Megalodesulfovibrio gigas DSM 1382 = ATCC 19364: one gene and its partner. The protein of the gene in region 2 interacts with the protein of the main gene of each other region in a pairwise test. Links are inferred from orthologs where the notes say so. Each region holds a gene or a part of one and is shown on either strand. Other genes may lie near its edges.

Region 1 (4,556 bases), 350 kb from region 2 along the record:
TGAAACTTGACCGCCTGGACGGGCAGGGCGTTCACGCAGTCGATGGTGCAGAAGAAATCCTCGGCGGTCTCGCCGGGCAGGCCGTGCATCACGTGCAGGCAGAGCAGCAGCCCCCGGGCGTGGGCAGCGTGCACGGCGCGTTCCAGGGTCTCCACGTCGTGTCCGCGGTTGATGCGCAGCAGGGTGGCGTTGCTGGCGGATTGCAAGCCCAGTTCCAGCCAGACATCCAGAATAGGGCCAGATCCAGGGCCAGCATCGAGGGGATGACGGGCGGCGGCAAGCATGTCCAACTTTTCATCATCCAGACAATCGGGCCTGGTACCCAGGGCAATGGCGGCAAGGTCCTTGAATTGTCTAATTTCTTCCAGTATTATGGCAAGTTCCCGAGGGGGGCGGTAGGTGTTGGAAAAGGATTGAAGATAGGCTAGAAACAATGCATTCGGGGAGCGGCGCGCATACCGTGCCAGCCAGTGCTGCCATTGTTGCGTCAGGCTGAGGCCCTGGTGGTGCAAGCCGGTGCCCGCGCCGCGCGCGTTGCAATACCGGCAGCCGCCGGTGTTGGCGTGCGGGACGCGATTGGGGCAGGTGCCTCCGGCATCCAAGGGAATTTTTCGAATCGGCCTGCCATGGCGGCGGCGCAGCCAGGGGGCGAAGGCGAGATATGGGACGGGCAGCGCAGTATGCATGCCCGGTGTGTAAACCAGGACGCCGCGCAAAGCCAGCGTCTGCGGGCGTTGTGGTGCGGATGCGGACCGCTGCTGCGACATCTCGCTTGACATCGCCGCTGCTTTGAACGAACACCGCCAACGAGCATGCCGTGCACGCCGCGAGCCGGGAACGCCGCCTGCCTTCTCGCCGGATGCGATCATCACTTCCCCTTTGAGGATATTATGGCCAAGTTTTTCAATCATTTGTTGGGTGTTTTTTCAAACGACCTCGCCATCGACCTGGGCACCGCAAACACCTGCGTGTATGTGAAGGGCAAGGGCATTGTGCTACGCGAGCCGAGCGTGGTGGCCGTGAAGGAAGATTCCCGCGGCGTAAAGAAGGTTTTGGCCGTGGGCAACGAGGCCAAGCGCATGCTCGGGCGCACGCCTGGCAACATCGTGGCCATTCGGCCCATGAAGGATGGCGTCATCGCCAACTTTGAAATCACCGAGGCCATGCTGCGCCACTTCATCTCCAAGGTGCACAACTCCCGCCGGCTGGTGCGGCCGCGCATCATCATCTGCGTGCCCACAGGCATCACCCAGGTGGAAAAGCGTGCCGTGAAGGAAAGCGCAGAGAGCGCCGGGGCGCGGGAAGTGTATCTCATCGAGGAACCCATGGCCGCGGCCATCGGGGCCAATCTGCCCATTGAGGACCCCACCTCGAACATGGTGGTGGATATCGGCGGCGGCACCACGGAGGTGGCGGTCATCTCCCTGTCCGGCATCGTGTACAGCCGCAGCGTGCGGGTGGGCGGGGACAAGATGGATGAAGCCATCATGACCCACGTCAAACGCAAGTACAACATGCTCATCGGCGAGAGCACGGCGGAATCCATCAAGATCAACATCGCTTCGGCCTATCCCCTGGAGCAGGAGATCGAGATGGAGGTCAAAGGGCGCGACCTCGTTTCCGGCATTCCGCAGAACATCGTCATCACCTCCGAGGAAATCCGCAAGGCCATCAGCGAGCAGGTGGACGCCATCGTGCAGGCCGTGCGTATTGCCCTGGAGCAGACCCCCCCGGAACTGGCGGCGGACATTGTGGACCGCGGCATCATGCTCACCGGCGGCGGCGCGCTGCTCAAGGGGCTGGACCAGTTGCTGCGCGAGGAGACGTCCCTGCCCATCACCGTGGTGGACGACCCGCTTTCCACGGTGGTGCTCGGGTCCGGCAAGGCGCTGGACAATCTGGATATTTTGAAAGAGGTGACGGTCGATTAACCTCGTTTCCCGACGCCTTGCGGCGTATCTGCTGCTTGGGTTCTTCCTGTATCTGGGCATCTATACCTGGAACCTGCGCACTGGATTTCTGGACCGGCTTGCGGCAAACACGGGGCTTGAAGTCATCCACTGGGTGTTGTCGCCCGGGGTGTTGGTGAGCGAGACCGTGACCACCGCGTGGCGCCGGTACGTGTATCTGGTGGGGTTGTCCGAGGAAAACGAAGTCCTGAAAAAGGAAGTGCATGCGCTTTCCCTGGAGCTCATGACCTTGCGCGAGGATGCGGCGGAGTCTGCCCGGCTTCGCACGCTGCTGTCCTTCAAGCCGCCGCCTGGCTGGCAGCCCCTGGGTGCGCGGGTGGTGGCCCAGCGGCTGGGGCCGCATTCCGCCCTGGAAACGTTGTTGGTGGATCAGGGCGGTCTGGACGGCGTGCGCGAGAACACCCCGGCCATCACTCCCCAGGGCGTGGCCGGGCGTGTGCTGCGCGTCTCCCCTTCGGCGTCCACGGTGTTGCTGCTGGTGGATGCGAATTCGAAAATCGCGGTCATGGGGCAGGAAAGCCGCGCGGCGGGCATCCTGGAGGGCCGGGGCGTGGATCAATTCATGGAGTTGAGCTACGTGCCGCTGACCTCGGAGGTCAAGGAAGGCGAGCGGCTGGTGACGTCCGGTCTGGCCGGCATCTTCCCCAAGGGGGTGCCTGTGGCCGAAGTGGTGAGCGTGAGCCGGTCGGACATCTCCCTGTTCCAGAAGGTGCTGGCGCGCCCGTATGTGGACGTGACCACGCTGGAGGAGTTGTTGCTGCTCATGCCGGATCCGGACGGGCTGGGGACGCTGCCGGAATTGAGTCCGACGGATACGGATGAGAATGCATTGGAAAATGCCCTCATCGAGGCCTTGCGCGCCGTCAACGCCACCAACGCCACCATTGTGCCGGCCAAGGCAGTCAAGGGCGCCAAGGGCGCCAAACCCGCGGCTGCACGCAACACCACCACGGAGAACGCCGCAGAAAATACCGCGGCCCAGTAGGTCTGTTTCAAGGGAGGCGCACCGGTGCGAAACGTCTTGTGGTGGCTGGGGTTCATCATCTGCTGCCTGTGGGCGCAACGCCTGGTGCAGGGCGTGGATTTTCTGGTGGTTGGGCTGGTCATCAGCGCCCGGGAAGGCCGGCTGATGCAGACGGCCTGGCTGTTCGGCACGTTCCTGTTGCTGCAGGAAGGGGCGGGGTCCCTGGCCTTCGGCTCGGGGCTGCTGTGGCAGGGCGGGGCCATGCTCATTTATGTGCTCGGGCGTTGGCTGTTCGAAACACGCAACGTCTTGTTCATTTTTCTGATGGGCTGCTGCCTGGGGGTCTGGCGCTACGTGCTTATCCATGGCATGGCGGCCTTGCAGGAGTATACGTTGTCCCCGCGGTCCATGTTCCTGTGGGAATGCCTGTTGCAGGCGTTGCTGTTCCCGCTGGCATGGAGCATCGCGCACGCCCTTCGAGGGAGGCCAGAGGCCGATGCCGCCACTGTCTGAGACCGAAAGTCAGGTTGCACCCAAGGGTGGCCTGTTGTTGTTGCAGCTTCTGGCGCTCTGCTTTTTTTTCGTCTTCGCGTTCCGGTTCTGGCAGCTGCAGGTGCACAAGGGCGAGGAGTTCGCCCTCAAGGCGGCACGCAACAAGCTGCGCCAGGAGGCCATTTTTGCCCCCCGGGGCGAGCTGCGGGACCGTAACGGCCAGCTCGTGGCCGTGAACCAGCCGGCATACGCCCTGGCCGTGGTGCGTGAAGACGTGCCAGACATCAACGCCACCCTGCAGCAGGTCGCCCAGTGGACCAACGTGCCCGTGGAGCAGCTGCAGGACCGCTATACCCGCGGCAGTTCCGCGCAGAGCCGCGAGCGCGTCAAGCCGTTCCAGCAACTCATCCTGGTGCCGGATCTCAGCTTCGATCTGGTGGCCCTCATCGAGGCCAACTCCGTGTTCTGGCCCGGCCTGGAAATCGTGGTCCGGCCGCGGCGGGTGTATCTGCAGGGGCCGCTGCTGGCGCACATTCTGGGTTATGTGGCCGAGACCAACCGCGAAGATCTGGAGCAGGATCCCGAGCTGGAAGGCGGCGATCTGGTGGGCCGGCAGGGCGTTGAAAAGATTATGGAAAGGGAGCTCCGGGGCAAGAAGGGCCTCAAGGAGCTGGAGGTGGACGTCACCGGCCGCAGCCTGGAAGAGCGGGTGCTGCGCCCGTCCAAATCCGGCAATGGACTGACCCTGACCATCGACATCGACCTGCAGCGCACCCTGGCCCACGAGATGGAAGGCCATGCCGGCGGCGTGGCCGTGATGGAGCCCGCCACCGGGGACTTGCTGGCCCTGCTTACCCTGCCCAGCTACGACAACAACATCTTCACCGCAGGCATCACCAATTCCCAGATGCAGGCCCTCATGGCCCATCCGCGCGCGCCGTTGCAGAATCGCGTCATTCAGTCCACCTATCCGCCGGGATCGGTCTGGAAGCTGGTGGTGGCGGCGGCCGGTCTGGAAGAAGGCCTCATCACCCCGCATACCTCGTTCTACTGTCCGGGATCCTACACCCTGGGCAAACGCGTGTTCCGCTGCTGGCGCAATGCCGGGCATGGCAGCCTGAATCTGGAAC
Region 2 (3,031 bases):
GGGAGCAATCGCTACCGCCGGGACTCTTCCTCGCGTCGGCTGGAACTGCCGGGGGCCAGATCCGGGGTGTGGCAATGGGGCGTGAGCCTGCTGCTGTGGCCGCTGTTCATCATTGCCGCCAGCTGCGCCTGCTTGCTGCTGTACCGGTATGCGACATCCCATGAATATTTTACCCTGCGGGAGATCGAAGTCAGCGGCAACCGCCGGCTGACCTCCGCCGAAATCATGCAGGCCGGCGGCGTGCACCTGGGCATGAACACCCTGGATCTGGCCATGCACGATGTGCGCGCCAGGCTGCTGGGAAATCCATGGGTGGAATCCGCCAAGGTGGCCCGGGAGCTGCCGTCCACCTTCCGCCTGAGCGTGGTGGAGCGCGAGCCGCGCTGGTGGGTGCAGCAGGAAGGCGGCTTGTTTTATGCGGACGAGCAGGGTCGCATCATCGCGCCGGTGGAGCCGCGGGGCTTTATTTCCCTGCCGCTCATCCGGTTGGAAAACGCGGACAGCTCCCTGCTGGCCGTTCTGAACCGGCTGCAGCAGATGGCTGAAGCCAAGCGCCTGCCATTCACCATGCAGGAGGTGGGCTGGGTGCGGCTTTCCCAGGGTGGCGGTGTGGAACTGCATCTGGAGGCTGCGAACATCACCATTGCCATGGAGCATCAGGGGCTGATGGATCAGGTGGCCCGGCTGCGCGCCGTGTGGGATGATCTGACCCAGCGCGGCGAGTTGGAACAGGTGGCTGCCCTGCGTCTGACTGGTGAAAAACTGTGGGTGGAGCGCACCATGCAGGCGGCTGTCGGGGCCAAGCCGGCCACGGAATCCAAGCCGGCCACCACAACCAAGGGCGCCCAGACGTCCAAAAAGCCCGCCAGGTCCTGATCGGACCGGCAGGCATTGAGAAGCACGAGGCAAGGAGAAGCCATGTCCAAGTCCGATCTGATCGTAGGTCTCGACATCGGCACCACCAAGATTTGCGCTGTGGTGGGCGAGGCCACGCCCGAGGGCGTGGATATCGTCGGTATCGGCACCAGCCCCTCCACAGGGCTGCGCAAGGGCGTGGTGGTGAACATCGAGCAGACCGTCCAGTCCATCAAGAAGGCGCTGGAAGAGGCGGAGCTCATGGCCGGCTGCGAGATCAGGTCGGTCTATGCTGGCATCGCCGGCAGCCATATCAAGGGATTCAACAGCCATGGCGTCATTGCCGTCAAGGGCGGCGAGGTGGGCGAGAAGGATGTGGAGCGGGCCATCGACGCCGCCAAGGCCGTGGCGATTCCCCTGGACCGCGAAGTCATCCACATCCTGCCGCAGGAATATATTGTGGACGACCAGCGCGGCATCGCCGATCCGCAAGGCATGAGCGGCGTGCGGCTGGAGGTGCGGGTGCACATCGTCACCGGCGCCGTGACCAGCGCGCAAAATATTGTTCGCAGTTGCCATCGATCAGGGCTTGACGTGGCGGACATTGTGTTGGAATCACTTGCGTCTTCCAAGTCTGTTTTGACGGCGGAAGAACGCGAGATCGGCGTGGCCCTGGTGGACCTCGGCGGCGGCACGACGGACATTGCCGTCTTTGCCAACGAATCCATCAAACATACCGGCGTGTTGGCCCTTGGTGGCACCAACATGACCAACGACATCGCCTTTGGCTTGCGCACGCCCATGGCTGCGGCGGAGAAGATCAAACTTCGCTATGGTTGCGCCCTGGCAGACCTGGTGAAGAAGGATGAAACCATTGACGTCATGAGCGTTGGCGGGCGAGAGTCCCGACGGCTCTCCCGTCGGGTGCTGGCCGAGATTTGCGAGCCGCGGATGGAAGAGATCCTCTCCCTGGTGGATCAGGAACTCATCCGCTCCGGCTACAAGAACATGATCGGCGCGGGCGTGGTGCTCACTGGCGGCACGGCACTCATCGAGGGCTGTCAGGAGCTGGGCGAACAGATTTTTAACCTGCCCACCCGGCTGGGATACCCCCAGCACGTGGGCGGGCTCAGAGACGTTGTGAACAGCCCCATGTACGCCACGGCGGTGGGGCTCTTGATGTACGGCGCGGAGAAAGAGGGGTTGGAACACAAGTTCCGCATCCGCGACGCAAACGTCTTCAACCGCATTCTGGGGCGGATGAAGAAGTGGTTTTCGGATATCTCATAAGGTGAATTCTGGGGAAACAACGTGCAGCTTGGGGATGTTTTGGAGGGTCTTATGGAGTTTCAAGAGCTTGAAGGCGAACAGATGGCCAAAATTAAGGTCATCGGCGTGGGAGGCGGCGGCGGAAACGCCGTGAACAACATGATCGCGTCGGCCTTGAAAGGTGTTCGCTTTGTGACGGCCAACACGGACATTCAGGCCCTGGCGCGTTCCAAGGCTGAGTTCAAGATCCAACTGGGGGAAAAGCTCACCAAGGGCCTGGGGGCCGGCGCCAATCCCGAAGTGGGGCGCGATGCCACCCTGGAGTCCATGGACCAGGTCAAGAAAATCATCGGCGATGCGGACATGGTCTTCGTCACCGCCGGCATGGGCGGCGGCACCGGCACGGGCTCCGCGCCCGTCATCGCGCAGTGCGCCAGGGACCTGGGGGCCCTGACCGTGGGCGTGGTGACCAAGCCCTTCTATTTTGAAGGCAAGAAGCGCAAGGAATCCGCCGAGCGCGGCATTGCCGAACTGCGCCAGCACGTGGACAGCCTCATCACCATTCCCAACGACCGGCTGCTGGCCCTGGCCGCCAAAAAGGCCACCTTCATCGAAATGCTCAAGAAGGCGGACGAAGTGCTGTACTACGCCGTCAAGGGCATCTCGGACCTCATCATGCTGCCCGGCCTCATCAACCTGGACTTCGCCGACGTGAAGGCCGTGATGGGCGAAATGGGTCTGGCCATGATGGGCACGGGCATTGCCCGGGGCGAAAACCGCGCCCGCGAGGCGGCCATGAAGGCCATCACCAGCCCGCTGCTGGAGGACGTGTCCATCGAAGGCGCCAAGGGCGTGCTCATGAACATCACCTGCGGCCCGGATTTGACCATCGACGAAGTGAGCGAGG

Evidence for each region. Proteins that work in one complex are often made in the same cells at the same time.
Region 1: the proteins of ftsA (region 2) and DGI_RS03180 interact in binary tests that used the Escherichia coli proteins (3 or more experiments, as listed by UniProt). The link is inferred for Megalodesulfovibrio gigas DSM 1382 = ATCC 19364 from one-to-one orthologs.

The regions. Positions count from the first base shown.
Region 1 is NC_022444.1:718,666-723,221, reverse strand. What follows is about bases 1-2,910. They hold DGI_RS03180 (rod shape-determining protein), read left to right. Parts: upstream 1-890; coding sequence 891-1,931; downstream 1,932-2,910. Other genes in these bases: mreC (rod shape-determining protein MreC), read left to right, coding at 2,098-2,910; DGI_RS03185 (TIGR01212 family radical SAM protein), read right to left, coding at 1-686. Outside these bases: more of mreC, read left to right, coding at 2,911-2,955; DGI_RS03170 (hypothetical protein), read left to right, coding at 2,980-3,447; mrdA (penicillin-binding protein 2), read left to right, coding at 3,431-4,556. UniProt on the Escherichia coli protein: Forms membrane-associated dynamic filaments that are essential for cell shape determination. Acts by regulating cell wall synthesis and cell elongation, and thus cell shape.
Region 2 is NC_022444.1:371,551-374,581, reverse strand. What follows is about bases 45-3,031. They hold ftsA (cell division protein FtsA), read left to right. Parts: upstream 45-918; coding sequence 919-2,145; downstream 2,146-3,031. Other genes in these bases: ftsZ (cell division protein FtsZ), read left to right, coding at 2,197-3,031; DGI_RS01620 (cell division protein FtsQ/DivIB), read left to right, coding at 45-876. Outside these bases: more of DGI_RS01620, read left to right, coding at 1-44. UniProt on the Escherichia coli protein: Essential cell division protein that assists in the assembly of the Z ring. May serve as the principal membrane anchor for the Z ring.